2 regions of the Archangium minus genome follow, and region 1 is predicted to be linked to the other one. Evidence: riboswitches for the same ligand, from Rfam matches in the RefSeq annotation. Region 1 holds a riboswitch; the other holds the start of a gene.
What was found. A riboswitch is a leader RNA that binds a small molecule or an ion and turns the genes downstream of it on or off. The one in region 1 is predicted to bind thiamine pyrophosphate.

Region 1 (7,127 bases):
ACAAAATGAGCACGCCTCGGCGGGCCTCAGGGCAGGAGGCTGAGTGCCCGCCTGCTCAGGTAGGTCGGATGAGCAACACCGGCCTGGAGCTGTTCTGAAGCACCTCCTGCGCCACCGAGCCCACCAGCGCTTTGCTCAACCCCGAGCGCCCATGGGTGGCCAGACAGATGATGTCGCAGCCATGCCGCTCGGCCGCCTGGTTGATGGCCTCGGACACCTTCCGTCCGTGCACCACCTCCACCCGCGTGGAGATGCCACGAGCAGCCGCCTCGGGAGGGATGAGTCCCCGCAGCTGCTCGGCGAGGCGCTCCTGCTCGGGGGTGTGGGCTGGGGCGCCCTGCGGCCCGAGGTACTGAGCGTAGAGGGGCGGTGTTCCGTCCAGGGGCTCCAGCACGTGCAGCAGGTAGACGGTGCCGCCGGCGGGGACGATCGAATAGGCATGGCGGATGGCGCTGACGCCCACCTCGGAGAGGTCCGTGGGGGCCAGCACCCGGCGCACCTCGGGGATGGTGAGCGCTGAGGCCATGCTGGCCGGCACACACAGCACCGAGACGGGCGATTCATGGACAATGCGCTGCGACACCGAGCCGTACCACCACTTGCTCGCTCCGGTGCGCTGGTGGGTGCCCACCACGATGAGATCTGCCTCTTCCTTGCGCGCCAGTGCGACCAGCGCATCCGAGGGCCGGCCCAGACCGATATCCAGGTGCACCCACACCGCGCCGGTGCCGGGCATGTCGCCCAGGCGGGCTGTGAGATCTCTCCGCAGCGCCTCTTCGACCTCGGACGTCACCTCGGACTCGGGGGAGAGGGGGACGCCATAGCGCACGTGGGCATCCGCGCCCCAGTAGTGGTGGGCAGCCACCACCTCGCAGTTGCCGAGCGTGCGCAGCTTGCGCACCCAGGCCACCGCCGCCTCCGAGGGCGAGGAGAAGTCCAAGCCCAGGAGCAGACGCAGGCTGCGCTCTCCACGAGCCCAGGCCTCCAGAGGGCCCGCCGAGCGGACGACCAGCACCGGGCACCGGGCGGACTGCACCACCCGCTCGGCCACGTTGCCGATGCGCCAGCGCGGCGCTCGCTGCCCATGGTGGGACACCACGATGAGCGAGGCATGAACGACGGCGGCATGCTCGACGAGCACCTCGTCCGGGGAGCCCTCTAGCAGGTGGAGTTCCACCCGCGTGTCTTCGGTGCGCAGCGCAGCGGCCTGTTCCTCCAGGCGGGCGAGCGCATCCCGACGCAGGGCCTCATCGGCCGAGGTGGTGCGCCCCGCGCTGCCGTACTCGGTGACGTGTACCAGGTGGAGCACCTCGCCACTGCGGCGGGCGAGTGCCGCCGCCGCCTTGGCTGCCGTCATCGCCCGTTCCGAGAAGTCCGTTCCGAAGACGATCGACATGGTGCTCCCCCATGGCCTGTCTCAGGCCTCGTACTCGGCCGCCAGGCTGCGGCGGTCCATATCCTCGATGAGGTGCTGGGCGTAGCGGACCATGTCCGCCTCCGTGAGGATGCCGACCAGCTCTCCGTCCGCTCCCACCACGGGCAGGCAGCCGTACTTGTTGTCCAGCATCAGCTTCACCGCGTCGCGGGTGGGCGTGTCCGAACGCACCGTCTTTACGTCACGCACCATGACGTCCGAGGCCCACAGCGGCTGCTTGGCAGGATCCGCTCCGCCGCGCTGCGCCGCGGCTCGCAGCAGATCGCGATGGGTGATGAGCCCTACGAGCTTGCCGTTACGGACCACCGGCAGGTGGCGGATGCGATGCAGGCGGAGCAACTCCTCTGCCAGGGCCAGGTTCTGGGTCTCCGTGAGCGTGACCAGATTGCTGTGGGTCATCAGCTCTCCGACGGTCTGCATACGTATCTCCGGTCCTCGTGTGTCGTGGGTTCTGAAAGAAGCTATTGCAGGTTTGGTTCCAAGGAGGTCTCCCCTCTGGGCCCGCCACGTTGGCTGCCATACGCGGTAGTTGCCAGCCGCAACGTTTTCGTGTTTTCGCGAGCCACCCGCAGATGCTGCGGGGACTTGCCTGATGGCTTCCTCGTGAACAGGGCGCCCTCCAAACGGTTGAAGCGGGGTCCTCCGGTGCGCTACACCCCAGCCCAGTCGCTAGGGGTGCCTCCGGAGAGAGGCTGAGACGGCCGTGGAGCGGCCAACCCTTGGAACCTGAACCGGTTAGCACCGGCGGAGGGAAGCGGCGGGCGCTCCTCTTCTTGCCCGCTCCCTTTGTCCGGGCAGAGGAGGAGTGACGTGAGCGGAGCCTCGAAGAGCCTCAAGGTGGATGGCAAGGTGCTGGAGGGTATTACCCGCGGGCCCCTACCGGCCTCGCGCAAGGTGTACGTGTCCGGCGTCCAGCACCCGGACATCCGCGTGCCCATGCGGGAGATCAGCCAGACGCCCACCCGCCACGGCCACGGTCCGGACGCGAAGGTGACGCCCAACCCCTCCATCCTCGTCTATGACTCGAGCGGCCCGTACACGGATCCCGACGCCACCCTCGATCTCCGGGCGGGGCTGCCCGCGCTGCGTGCCGAGTGGATCCGCCGCCGGGGGGACGTGGAGGAGTTGCCTGGAGTCACCTCCGAGTATGGCCGCACCCGCGAGTCGGACCCGCGCCTGAACGGGCTGCGCTTCGCCCACCGCCGCAAGCCGCTGGTGGCCAGGCCGGGTGCCAACGTCACCCAGATGCACTACGCCCGCAAGGGCATCATCACCCCGGAGATGGAGTTCGTGGCCGTGCGCGAGAACCTCAAGCGCGAGGCCGTGGCCGCCGAGCTGTCCCGGCAGCACCCGGGCCACTCCTGGGGCGCCGCCATCCCTCGGGAGATCACCCCTGAGTTCGTGCGGGACGAGGTGGCGCGGGGCCGGGCCATCATCCCGGCCAACATCAACCACCCGGAGCTGGAGCCGATGATCATCGGCCGCAACTTCCTGGTGAAGATCAACGCCAACATCGGCAACTCGGCCGTCACCTCTTCCATCGAGGAGGAGGTGGAGAAGATGGTGTGGTCCATCCGCTGGGGCGCGGACACGGTGATGGACCTGTCCACCGGCCGCAACATCCACGAGACGCGCGAGTGGATCCTCCGCAATGCCCCGGTGCCCATCGGCACGGTGCCCATCTACCAGGCGCTGGAGAAGGTGGGCGGCAAAGCCGAGGAGCTCACCTGGGAAATCTACCGCGACACCCTCATCGAGCAGTGTGAGCAGGGGGTGGACTACTTCACCATCCACGCCGGCGTGTTGCTGCGCTACATCCCGCTCACGGCGAAGCGCGTCACCGGCATCGTCAGCCGGGGTGGCTCCATCCTGGCCAAGTGGTGCCTGGCCCACCACAAGGAGAACTTCCTCTACACGCACTTCGAGGAGATCTGCGAGATCCTCAAGGCGTACGACGTCAGCTTCAGCCTGGGTGACGGGCTGCGGCCGGGCTCCATCGCGGACGCCAACGACGCGGCGCAGTTCGGCGAGCTGGAGGCGCTGGGGGAGCTGACGAAGATCGCCTGGAAGCACGACGTGCAGGTGATGATCGAGGGCCCCGGCCACGTGCCCCTGCACCTCATCCAGGAGAACATGACGAAGCAGCTCGCGGTGTGCCACGAGGCGCCCTTCTACACGCTGGGGCCCCTCACCACGGACATCGCGCCGGGGTATGATCACTTCACCAGCGGCATCGGCGCGGCGATGATCGGCTGGTTCGGCACGGCGATGCTCTGCTACGTCACGCCCAAGGAGCACCTGGGGCTGCCCAACCGGGACGACGTGAAGGAGGGCGTCATCACCTACAAGATCGCCGCCCACGCCGCGGACCTCGCCAAGGGGCACCCGGGCGCGCAGATGCGCGACAACGCCCTGTCCAAGGCCCGCTTCGAGTTCCGCTGGGAGGATCAGTTCAACCTCTCGTTGGATCCCGAGCGCGCCCGCGCCTTCCACGACGAGACCCTGCCCGCCGAGGGCGCCAAGGTGGCCCACTTCTGCTCCATGTGCGGCCCGCAGTTCTGCTCGATGAAGATCACCCAGGACGTGCGCGACTACGCGGAGAAGGTGGGGCTCGACGAGCAGAAGGCCCTGGAGACGGGCATGGCCGAGAAGAGCGAGGAGTTCAAGAAGGCCGGCGCGGAGATCTACCGCTGACTTTTGAGGTCTCCTCTCACCACCCGACGCCCGGTGCGTGACATCCGCCCCGGGATTGTCGGATGATGGACTCCAGGGGGCGCGGTGATCGCGCCCCCCTCAGGACCTGGAGGGGTTCTCATGGACGTGCAGCAGCCGGCCGGCTTCATCACGGGTTCTCCGCTTCCCACGGCGGAGGAGAAGCAGTGGGCCATGCTCGCTCACGTGCTCACCCTGGCTCCCTACGTCATTGCGATGCCGTTCATCGGGTTCGTGGGGCCCCTCGTCATCCGGAGCACGAAGGGGGCTCAGTCCGGCTGGGTCGACAACCACGCGAAGGAGTCGCTCAACTTCCAGATCACCCTGCTGATCGGCTACGTCGTCTCGCTGGTGACGGCCTGCATTGGCGTGGGACTCGTCCTGGGCGTCGTCATTGCCCTCTTCGGGCTGGTGATGACGATCATCGCCGGTATCAAGGCGTACAACGGAGAGGTGTTCCGCTACCCGGCCACCCTCCGGTTGATCAAGTAACGCTCAGCCGCCAATGCCCATCATGGGCAGCAGGTAGGCGCCAGCGCCGGGCTCCGTGAAGCGGTGGCCCTCCGGCTTCTCGCCGAGGGCCGCGCGGATGGCCAAGGCGAGCTCCGCGTCCGTGGCGCCGCCACGGATGAGCGCGTGCAGCGGGGCCTGGGCGCGTCCGCCGAGGCAACTGCGCAGGTCGCCATTGGAGGCCACGCGCACACGGTTGCAGCCGCCGCAGAAGTTCTGGGTGAGGGGAGAGATGAAGCCCACCCGCCCCCCGGGCGCGCGCCAGTAGGTCGCCGGGCCCGCGGTGGCGCCGTGCTGCTCATCGTCGGGGACCAGGGAGAGTCCGGAGGCCTGGAGCCGCTCCACCAGCTCCGCGGTGGGTACCGGCGTGCCCTGGCCAAAGGGCATCAGCTCGATGAAACGAGGCGTGATGCCTCGGGCGTGGGCGTAGGCGACCAGCGCTGGGGCCTCGGCGTCGTTCACCCCGCGCATGGTGACGACGTTGAGCTTCAGGGCGGCGTAGCCCGCTCCCACGGCCGCGTCGATGCCTCGCAGGATGGAGGCGAAGTCCCCCTGCTTGGAGATGCTCCGGAAGGTGGCCTCGGACAGGGTGTCCAGGCTGATGTTGAGCTGGTTGGCGCCCGCCTCGCGCAAGGGCACGGCCAGCCGCTCCAGGTGGCTGGCGTTGGTGGTGATGGCCACCTGCTCCATTCCCGGCAGCGCGGCGATGCGCCGGACGATGTCGACGATGTCCGGGCGGATGAGGGGCTCGCCCCCCGTGAGGCGCACCCGGCGGATGCCCATCCGGGCGAAGACGGAGGCGATGCGCTCGAATTCCTCGGGGGACAGCAGATCCTTCTTCCCCCCCCAGCTGGCGGGCGAGCAGTACGAGCAGCGGAAGTTGCACCGGTCCGTCACGGACAGGCGCAGGTACGTCATGGTTCTTCCCTGGGCGTCCTGCAGGGGAGGGAGCAGGGGATCCCTCTGTTGGGGAGCGGGCATCATGATGTGGTCCGACTATTAACCCCATTCACTCCCGCTGGCATCCCCGCCGATGCGCTTCTGTTCAGGCGCACCCGGAGGGGAACTTACTCGCGCGAGTTGCCCTGGCGTCCTCCGGCCAGGACCGAGAGAACGACGGAGGGCTCCGCACGACCCGATGAAGCTGGGGTCGAGGCTCCTACCCCCGAGTTGGGCGTAGGGGTCGTGGGGGCCGGATTGGCACCTCGAGGACTCGGGGTCGGGCTCCCAGGGCCGGGGATGGTCTGGTCGATTTCATCCAGGTCATCACTGAGCCGGGCGAGGGTGGCTTCGGCCTCCTGGGCCTGGGCCTCCGCCTGCACCAGCGTCAGCTTCCGGTTGTGCATGTCTTCCTTGATTTTGATGAGCGCCTGCTCACCGATGTCGAGGAAGGCCCGGACGACCTCGCGATCGAACTGCGTCCCGGCGCAGCGGGTGATCTCCGCGATGGCGTTGGCGAAGGTGGTGCCCTTGCGGTAGGGCCGGTCGCTGGTCATCGCGTCCAGGGTGTCCGCCACGGCGAAGATGCGCGCGCCGATGTGGATCTCCTGGCCCCGGAGGTTGCGCGGGTAGCCCTGACCATCCCAGCGCTCCTGGTGCGACAGCACGATCTGCGCCGGCGTGGCCAGGAAGGGGATGTTCTGGATCATCTGGAAGCCGATGTCCGGATGCTTGCGCATCTCCTGCCACTCCTCCGGGGTGAGCTTGCCCGGCTTGAGTAGCACGGCGTCCGGCACGCCAATCTTGCCGATGTCGTGCAGGAGGGCGCCACGGCCGATCTCCTCCAGCTCCTGGCCCTTGATGCCCAGGCGCTCGGCGACGGCGTTGGTGTAGCGCACGACGCGCTGCGAGTGGTCCGACGTCTCGTGCTCGCGGGCGTCCAGCGCCGCCACCAGCGCCAGCAGGGTGGCCTGGTAGGTGTTGGCGATGTCCCGGAGCGCGTTGCGCAGCTCGGTCGTGCGATCGCGCACCTTGCGCTCCAGCTTCTTCTGGTAGCGCTTGCGCGCCAGCTCGATGCGGCGCTTGGCGAGCGCGCGCTCGATGGCACGGATGAGATCCGTCAGCTTGGGTGGCTTGAGGAGGTAGTCCACCGCGCCCCGGCGCAGGCAATCCACCGCGGACTCGGTGTCGCCATAGCCGGTGAGCATGATGACGGAGGTGTCCGGATAGCGCTCGCGCAGCTGCTCGAGCAGCCACAGGCCATCCTTGCCTGGCATCTTCATGTCGCTGATAACCAGCGGCGTCTCTTCCTGCGCGGCGATGTCCAGGGCCATCTCGGCGCCACTGGCCACCACGCAGTTGTAGCCCTCTTCCCTGAGGAGGACGGAGATGACGTCACGCACGGAATCGTCGTCGTCGACGATCAGAATCCGGGGAGGTACAGGAGGAATGGCTTCCACGGGGGGCGATTCTAGGAGGATCGGGCTCCAGAAGGCCAACCCGACGCGGTTTTTCCCGTTTCCTGGTCGCT
Region 2 (7,127 bases), 870 kb from region 1:
GCGGGAGCAGGCCTCGGCCTTGGGCTGGCCAAGGTCACCCATACGGAAGAGCGTCTGGCGATGCAGGTTGCTCTCATCCACCCTGTCGGGATCAACGAGGCGGATGTGCCCTACCCCAGCCCCGACCAGGTATTGCAGCACCGGCGCGCCCAGGCCCCCCGCCCCCACGACGAGGACCCGCGCCGCCCGGAGCCGCTCCTGAGCGCCCTCCCCCAGCACGGCCGTCTGTCTGGCATAGCGGCTCATCGCGTCACCTCCATCCATTCGGCGATCCGCGCCTCGGGGTTGGGGTTCAGCGTGATGTCGGTCACGACCGAGACGATGTCAGCCCCCGCCGCGAAGACGCCCGGAGCGCGGGCGGTACTCATTCCTCCGATGGCGACGAGAGGAATGTCGCCAATCAGGCGTTTCCATTCCGTCACCCGCTCCAGCCCCTGCTGGTGCCATTTCATCTGCTTGAGGACGGTGGGATAGACCGGCCCCAGCGCGACGTAGTCGGGTGCAAGCGAGAGGGCGCGGTCGAGCTCGGCGGGGTCATGGGTGCTGATGCCGAGGCGCAACCCCGCGCGGCGGATGGCGGGAAGGTCGGCACCGTCCAGATCCTCCTGCCCCAAATGCAGCCACTCGCAGCCCTCCTCGATGGCAAGCTGCCAGTAGTCGTTGACCACCAGCACGGCACCAGCCTTGCGGCAGAGGTCGCGGGCGGCGGAAATCTGGCGGCGCAGCTCGTCCGGCGCGCGGTTCTTGAGGCGGAGCTGGACAAGCTTCACGCCCAAGGGAAGCGCTCGGGGCAGCCAGTCCACGTCGTCGAAGATCGGGTAGAAGCGGTCGAGCGTCACAGGAAGGCCTTTCCAATCACCGGAGTGGAGGGCGCGGCCATGTCTCGCGGCGGCATCGGGTCGGCGCCGCGGGCGAGGCGCCCAGCCTCCAGAGCCTTCGCGAAGCCCTCGGCCATCGCCGCGGGATCGCCCGCCTTGGCGACAGCGGTGTTCAAGAGCACCGCGTCGAAGCCCATCTCCATCGCCGCGGCGGCCTGGCTCGGCAGGCCCAGCCCCGCGTCAATCACCATCGGTACATCGGGGAAGTGCGCGCGCAGGCTGCGCAGGCCGTAGGGATTGAGCAACCCCAACCCCGTCCCGATCGGCGCGCCCCAGGGCATCAGCACCTCGCAGCCCGCCTGCAAGAGGCGGTCGGCGAGCACCAGGTCCTCGGTCATGTAGGGGAAGACCTTGAAGCCCTCGGCCACGAGGATCCGCGCCGCCTCGACCAGGCCGAAGGGATCCGGCTGGAGCGTGTCGGCATTGCCAATCACCTCGAGCTTGATCCAATCGGTCTCAAAGAGCTCGCGCGCCATCTGGGCCGTGGTGACCGCCTCGCGGACACTGTGGCAGCCAGCAGTGTTGGGGAGCACCCGCACGCCGAGCCCTGAGATCAGGCGCCAGAAGTCCTGCCCTGCCCGCTCACCCCCCGCCTCGCGGCGAACCGAGACGGTGGCGACGCCCGCGCCCGAACGACGGAAGGCCTCGGCCAGCACGGCGGGCGAGGGATATTGCGCGGTGCCGAGCATCAGGGGCGAGGCGACTTCGGTTCCGTAGAAGACTGGCATTGGCTCACCCTCCCTGCCGGGGCGCCACGATTTCCACCCGGTCACCCGCGGCGAGACGCAGCCCGTCTCGCGCCGCAGCGGGCACGAAGGCCTCGTTCACTGCCGTCGCGACCTTGGCGTTGCCATGACCCAGTTCCAGGAGGAGCGCGCCGAGCGTTTCGCTCGACGTCTCGCGCGCCTCGCCATTCACGGTGATCTTCATTGCAAGAGCTCCACGGGTTTGCCGGACAGAAGGTGGTCGGCCGCCATCCGCGCCAGCACCGGCGCCATCAGGTAGCCGTGGCGGTAGAGGCCATTGAGGAAGAGCGTGCCGTCGCGCTGGATGAGACGCGGGACGTTGTCAGGAAAGGCAGGCCGCGCATCGGTGCCGATCTCGAGGATCTCCGCCTCGCCGAAGGCCGGGTGCAGTGCATAGGCGGCGCTGAGGAGCTCCATCACGGAACGGACGCTCGCGCGCCCGCGCTGGGCGCTTTCGATCATCGTGGCGCCGAGCATGTAGATGCCGTCGCCACGAGGGACGAGGTAGATCGGGATCCGCGGGTGGAGGAGCCGAATCGGGCGCGAGAGGGCCAGCTCGGGGAGGCGCAGCACCAGCATCTCGCCCTTCACACCGCGGAGCTCGGGGAGCGCATCGCGCGCGGCAAGGCCCCGGCAGTCGATGCGCTGGCCCTCGGGCGCGGTCTGCGCGAAGGCGACGCCGAGCGCCGCGGCACGGGCGCGCAGGGTGGAGAGGGCCACGCGCGGCGTCAGATGCGCCTCGGTTGGGAAGAAGAGCCCGCGGTGGAAGCGGCCGTCGAGATCGGGTTCGAGCGCGGCGAGCTCCTCGCGACCCACCCACTGGTGCTCCCGCGTCCGGGCGGCGAAGCGGTCGAGCTCGGCCCGGTCGCGGCCCAGGGCGAGGACCAACGTGCCGCGGCGAATGACCTCCACCCCCTGAGCCACCCACCAGTCAGCGGCGGTCTGGCCGAGCCGGATGACCGGCTCTTCAGCCGTCTCTCCCTCGCAGAAGGGGGCGAGCATCCCACCCGCCCACCAAGAACAGGCATGGGGGCCCGGTTCGGGCTGGGGATCAACCAGCGTCACCCTCCCGCCACGGCTCGCGAGCTCGACGGCGGTGCAGAGGCCCATGACCCCGGCGCCGAGGATCGTGTAGCCGCTCATGCCCAGACCTCCACCCCGAAGACGCGGTGGGCGTTCTGGGCGGTGAGGGTGCTCGCAAGGGCTGTGGGCGTCTGCATCGCGCTTCCTCTCTTACCGGCGAGGGTTCAGAGGAAGCTCCAGGGCCACGATTGAGAGATCGCGCGCCCTTGCAGCTCTCCGTTCCCTACGCCGGTCCTAGCCGGATCAGGTTCGATGGGTTGGCGCCTGGCCTCTCAGCCCCCGGGAAGGGGCACCCCAACGGAATGGCCCATGGCTAGCAGCCGGGCGACGCGACGGCAAGGGGCTCCTGCACCCGATGTTCGACACGCTCCCCTACCCTTCTGATGCAGAGAGAGCACGATAGGGACTCACGTCGGGACTGATTCCCGAGGAGCTCGCACCATGAACATCACGCTCTCACCCCAAGACTACGCCACCGCCTTCCACCTGCTCGCCAAGACGGCCAGGCACCACGAGAACATCGGGCAGTGGGTCGAGCAGAATCTCCTCTCCCGGATGCCCAAGCGCCCGTCGCTGCTTGATGTGGGCGCGGGACCAGGCACGGTCGCCCGGCGGCTCGCGCCGCATTTCGGTTCGCTCACCCTGCTCGAGCCCAATCGAAACCAGCTCAGCGCGTTCGAGCACCCCGGAGCCCAGCTCTTTCACACGGACCTGGAGGGCTATCAGTCACCCGAGCAGTACGATCTCGTCCTCTGCTCGCACGTCCTGTACCACGTGCCCGTCGCCAACTGGGGACGGTTCGTCGACCGGCTGCTCGCGCGCGTGCGCCCGGGAGGCTACTGCCTGATTGTCCTCGGCTCCGGCCGCGGACAGAACTACGAGCTGCATCGCGACTTCACACAGACGGTGATCAGCAGCGAGCAACTCCATGCCGTCCTGAAGGAGAAGCAACTCCCCTACGAAGTGGCCACGACCCTGAATGGTTTCTCCGCGACCTCCTTCGAGGAGATGTACACGCTCTGCCGCTTCTTCGTGTTCGAGGACTGTTGCACTCCAGAACAACTCGCCGCCCTGAGCGAGCACGAGGCGCGCGCGCTCGACGCCAGGATTCGCAAGCACGCCGAACGCTGCCAGGAGGCGGACGGGGTGTACCGCCTGACGCAGGATGAGGATCTGATCCTCATCCCCAAGCCGTAGGCTTCAGCGGACCGCGTCACGCCCTACAGCAGCTTGTCGGGCGTGATCGGCAGATTCCGGACGCGCCTTCCCGTCGCGTGGAAGATGGCGTTGGCAATCGCGGCCGCCACGCCGACGATGCCGATCTCCCCCAACCCCTTGGCACCGAGCGGGTTGACGATCGAATCGTCCTCCTCGACGAAGATGACGTCGATGTCCTGCACATCGGCGTTCACGGGGACGTGGTACTCGGCCAGGTTGTGGTTCATGAACCGGCCGAGCTTCTGATCCATGGCCGACTCCTCTTCCAGGGCCATGCCAATCCCCCAGACAACCCCACCGAGGATCTGGCTTCGCGCCGTCTTCGGGTTCAAGACCCGGCCTCCCGCGATGGCGCTGACGACACGCGTCACCTTCACAGTGCCGAGGTCCTCGTCGACCTTCACCTCCGCGAACACCGCCGAGTGTGTGCACCGGGTGAACCTCGATTGCTTGGGCATGTTGGGCAGGGCCAACGTCTCTTCTTCGATGCTGAGGACCTCGCCGTGTCGCATGGCCTCGGTGAGCGACACCGCCCGCGATGGCTCCTTCGTCAGCCGGATGTGCCCTTCGACGAATGACACCTCGTCCAGACTCGCCTTCGCGAGCGGCGAGCCGCGCACCTTCCGAGCGAGCTGGAACAACCGCTCGCGCACCTTCTCGCAAACAGCCTTCACCGCCGAACCAACGGAGGACACGGTCCACGAGCCGCCTTCGACGGGTGCCTTGGGCAGCGAGGAATCACCCAGCTTGAACGTCACATCCTCCACTGGAAGGCCGAGCGTGTCCGCGGCAATCTGGGTCATGACGGTATAGGTCCCAGTCCCAATGTCAGCGGTGGCGCTGCTGACGATGAGCTTGCCATCAATGCTCAAGACCGCCTTTGCGCTGGCCTGCTGTTGCATCGCTTCCCAGATGCCGGTGGCCATGCCCCAACCTACCAGTTGCTTGCCGTCTCGCATCGAGCGAGGGGCGGGAGTGCGCCTGGCCCAGCCGAACCGCTCGGCGCCTTGCCGATAACAGGCACGCAGCTCCTTGCTCGAGAAGGGCTTGTCCTGGTTCTGATCCCGCTCGGCGTAGTTCTTCAGCCGCAACTCGAGTGGGTCGATCCCCACCTTGTAGGCCAGCTCGTCCATCGCGCATTCCAGCGCGTAGACGCCCAGGACCGCGCCCGGCGCACGCATGTCGATGGGTGTGTAGTTGTCCAGCTGAACGAGTTTGTAATTCAGCCGCACGTTGTCACTCTGGTAGAGCAACCCCGACCAGTTGACGACGACCTCAATGTAATCCTCGAAGCGCGAGGTCTCGGAGATCGCCTCGTGGATGACGGCTTCGAGGGTGCCATCGGACGACGCGCCGAGCGCCACCCGCTGCACGGTCTCGGGGCGGTGGCCGAAGGTGAACATCTGCTGACGCGTCAGCGGCACCCGGACGGAGCGCTTCAGCTCGCGCGCCGCCATCACCGCCAGGAACAGTTGATATTGCGGACGCAACCCCGAGCCGAAGGCCCCGCCGACGAAAGGCGAGCGCACACGCACCTCTTCCGGAGAGAGGTGAAACACCTTCGAGATGTATTGCTGGCTGTTCTGCACGCCCTGGGTCTTGTCGTAGACGGTGAGCATGCCGTCGGTCTCGTAGATGACCGTCGTTGCGTGCATCTCCATGGGGTTGTGGTGCTCAACGGGCGACGAGTACTCCGCATCGACCCGCACAGCGGCCCTGGCGAGGGCTTTGTCGGCATGACCCCTCGGCTTGGGCGGCGGCTCGTACCCGCCCTTTCCCTCTCGCGGCTCGTAGGCCTCCTCACGGCGGGCTCGCAGGTCCGTCTCGGGTGAATGGGAGTCGTACTCAACCCGGACGAGCGACGCGGCATAGCGGGCCCCCTCGAGCGTCTCGGCGACGACCAGCGCGATGGGCTGTCCGCTGTAGACAATCTTGTCGTCATAGAGCGGCCGGAAAGGCGAACCGGAGGGAGCATCCTCGTCACGGTAGCTGCGGTCGAACCAGGCGAGTCGCGGCCGGTTCTCGTGCGTGAAGATGTGGAGCACGCCTGGGATGGCGAGGGCCTCACGCGTGTCGATCTTCTTGATCCGCCCCTTGGCGATCGCGCTCGACACAACGGAGCCGTGGAGGAGACCAGGGACGTTGAACTCCGCGGCGTATTTCGCCTCGCCCGTCACCTTGAGGCGGCCGTCAACGCGGTTGATGGGCTTTCCGAGCAGGTTCGATGTCGTCGTCATGAGGTTTGCTCCATCCCGGCGGCCTGTTCCAGGGCGCGCACCACTGCCCGCTTCGCCATTTCGATCTTGAAGGTGTTGTGACCAAAGCCCTTTGCATCCCGGACGATCGCCTCCGCCGCGGAGCGGAAGTGCTCCACGGTGGCGGGCCTGCCGCTCAGCAGCGCTTCGGCTTGCGTGTCGCGCCAGGGCATGTGGGCGACGCCGCCGAGTGCCAGCCGGGCCTCCCGGATGTGACCTCCGTCCAGGTCGAGCGCTGCCGCCACCGACACGAGCGCGAAGGCGTAGGACTGACGGTCCCGGATCTTCAGGTAGGCGGAATGCCCAGCGAAGCCCTTCGCGGGCAACTCCACCGCGGTGATGAGCTCATCGGGCCGCAAATTCGTATCAAGCTCCGGAGTATCCCCGGGCAGACGATGGAACTCGGAAAAAGGGATCGCGCGCTCTCCGTTGGGACCGGTCACGCGAACGACCGCAGCGAGCGCCGCGAGCGCCACGCACATGTCCGAGGGATGGGTGGCGATGCACTTGTCGCTCGTGCCCAGAATCGCATGGTTGCGATTGAAGCCGCCGATCGCGCCGCACCCCGTGCCGGGTTCTCGTTTATTGCAGGGCGTGGCCGTGTCGTAGAAGTAATAACAGCGCGTGCGCTGGAGCAGGTTGCCGCCCGTGGTCGCCATGTTGCGCAGCTGTGCCGAGGCGCCGGCCAGGATCGCCTTCGCGAGCAAGGGGTAGCGCCGCTCGACCTGCTCGTTGTAGGCGACGTCCGCATTCGTGACGAGCGCGCCGATTCGCAAGCCGCCGTCCCCGGTCTCCTCAATCTGACCCAGGGGCAGCCGCGTGATGTCGATCAGGTGGCTCGGGCGTGAAACATTCTCCTTCATCAAATCGAGAATGTTGGTGCCACCCGCAATGAACCGAGCCCTGTCCTTCTTGGCGATCGCGCTCACGGCGCCAGCGACGTTCTC

Region 2: linked by a shared signal. The riboswitch ahead of F0U60_RS34520 (FAD-dependent oxidoreductase) and the one ahead of thiC (phosphomethylpyrimidine synthase ThiC) in region 1 are both predicted to bind thiamine pyrophosphate.

What each region holds. Positions count from the first base shown of each region.
Region 1 is NZ_CP043494.1:7,623,488-7,630,614, reverse strand. It holds gene F0U60_RS31005 (universal stress protein) at 56-1,396, opposite strand; gene F0U60_RS31000 (CBS domain-containing protein) at 1,418-1,855, opposite strand; TPP riboswitch at 2,097-2,205, shown strand; gene thiC (phosphomethylpyrimidine synthase ThiC) at 2,246-4,129, shown strand; gene F0U60_RS30990 (DUF4870 domain-containing protein) at 4,250-4,639, shown strand; gene moaA (GTP 3',8-cyclase MoaA) at 4,643-5,641, opposite strand; gene F0U60_RS30980 (HD domain-containing phosphohydrolase) at 5,725-7,056, opposite strand.
Region 2 is NZ_CP043494.1:8,491,612-8,498,738, forward strand. It holds gene F0U60_RS34500 (ThiF family adenylyltransferase) at 1-246, opposite strand, end outside; gene F0U60_RS34505 (thiamine phosphate synthase) at 243-839, opposite strand; gene F0U60_RS34510 (thiazole synthase) at 836-1,606, opposite strand; gene thiS (sulfur carrier protein ThiS) at 1,611-1,808, opposite strand; gene F0U60_RS34520 (FAD-dependent oxidoreductase) at 1,805-2,767, opposite strand; TPP riboswitch at 2,911-3,014, opposite strand; gene F0U60_RS34525 (class I SAM-dependent methyltransferase) at 3,149-3,904, shown strand; gene F0U60_RS34530 (xanthine dehydrogenase family protein molybdopterin-binding subunit) at 3,928-6,162, opposite strand; gene F0U60_RS34535 (FAD binding domain-containing protein) at 6,159-7,127, opposite strand, start outside.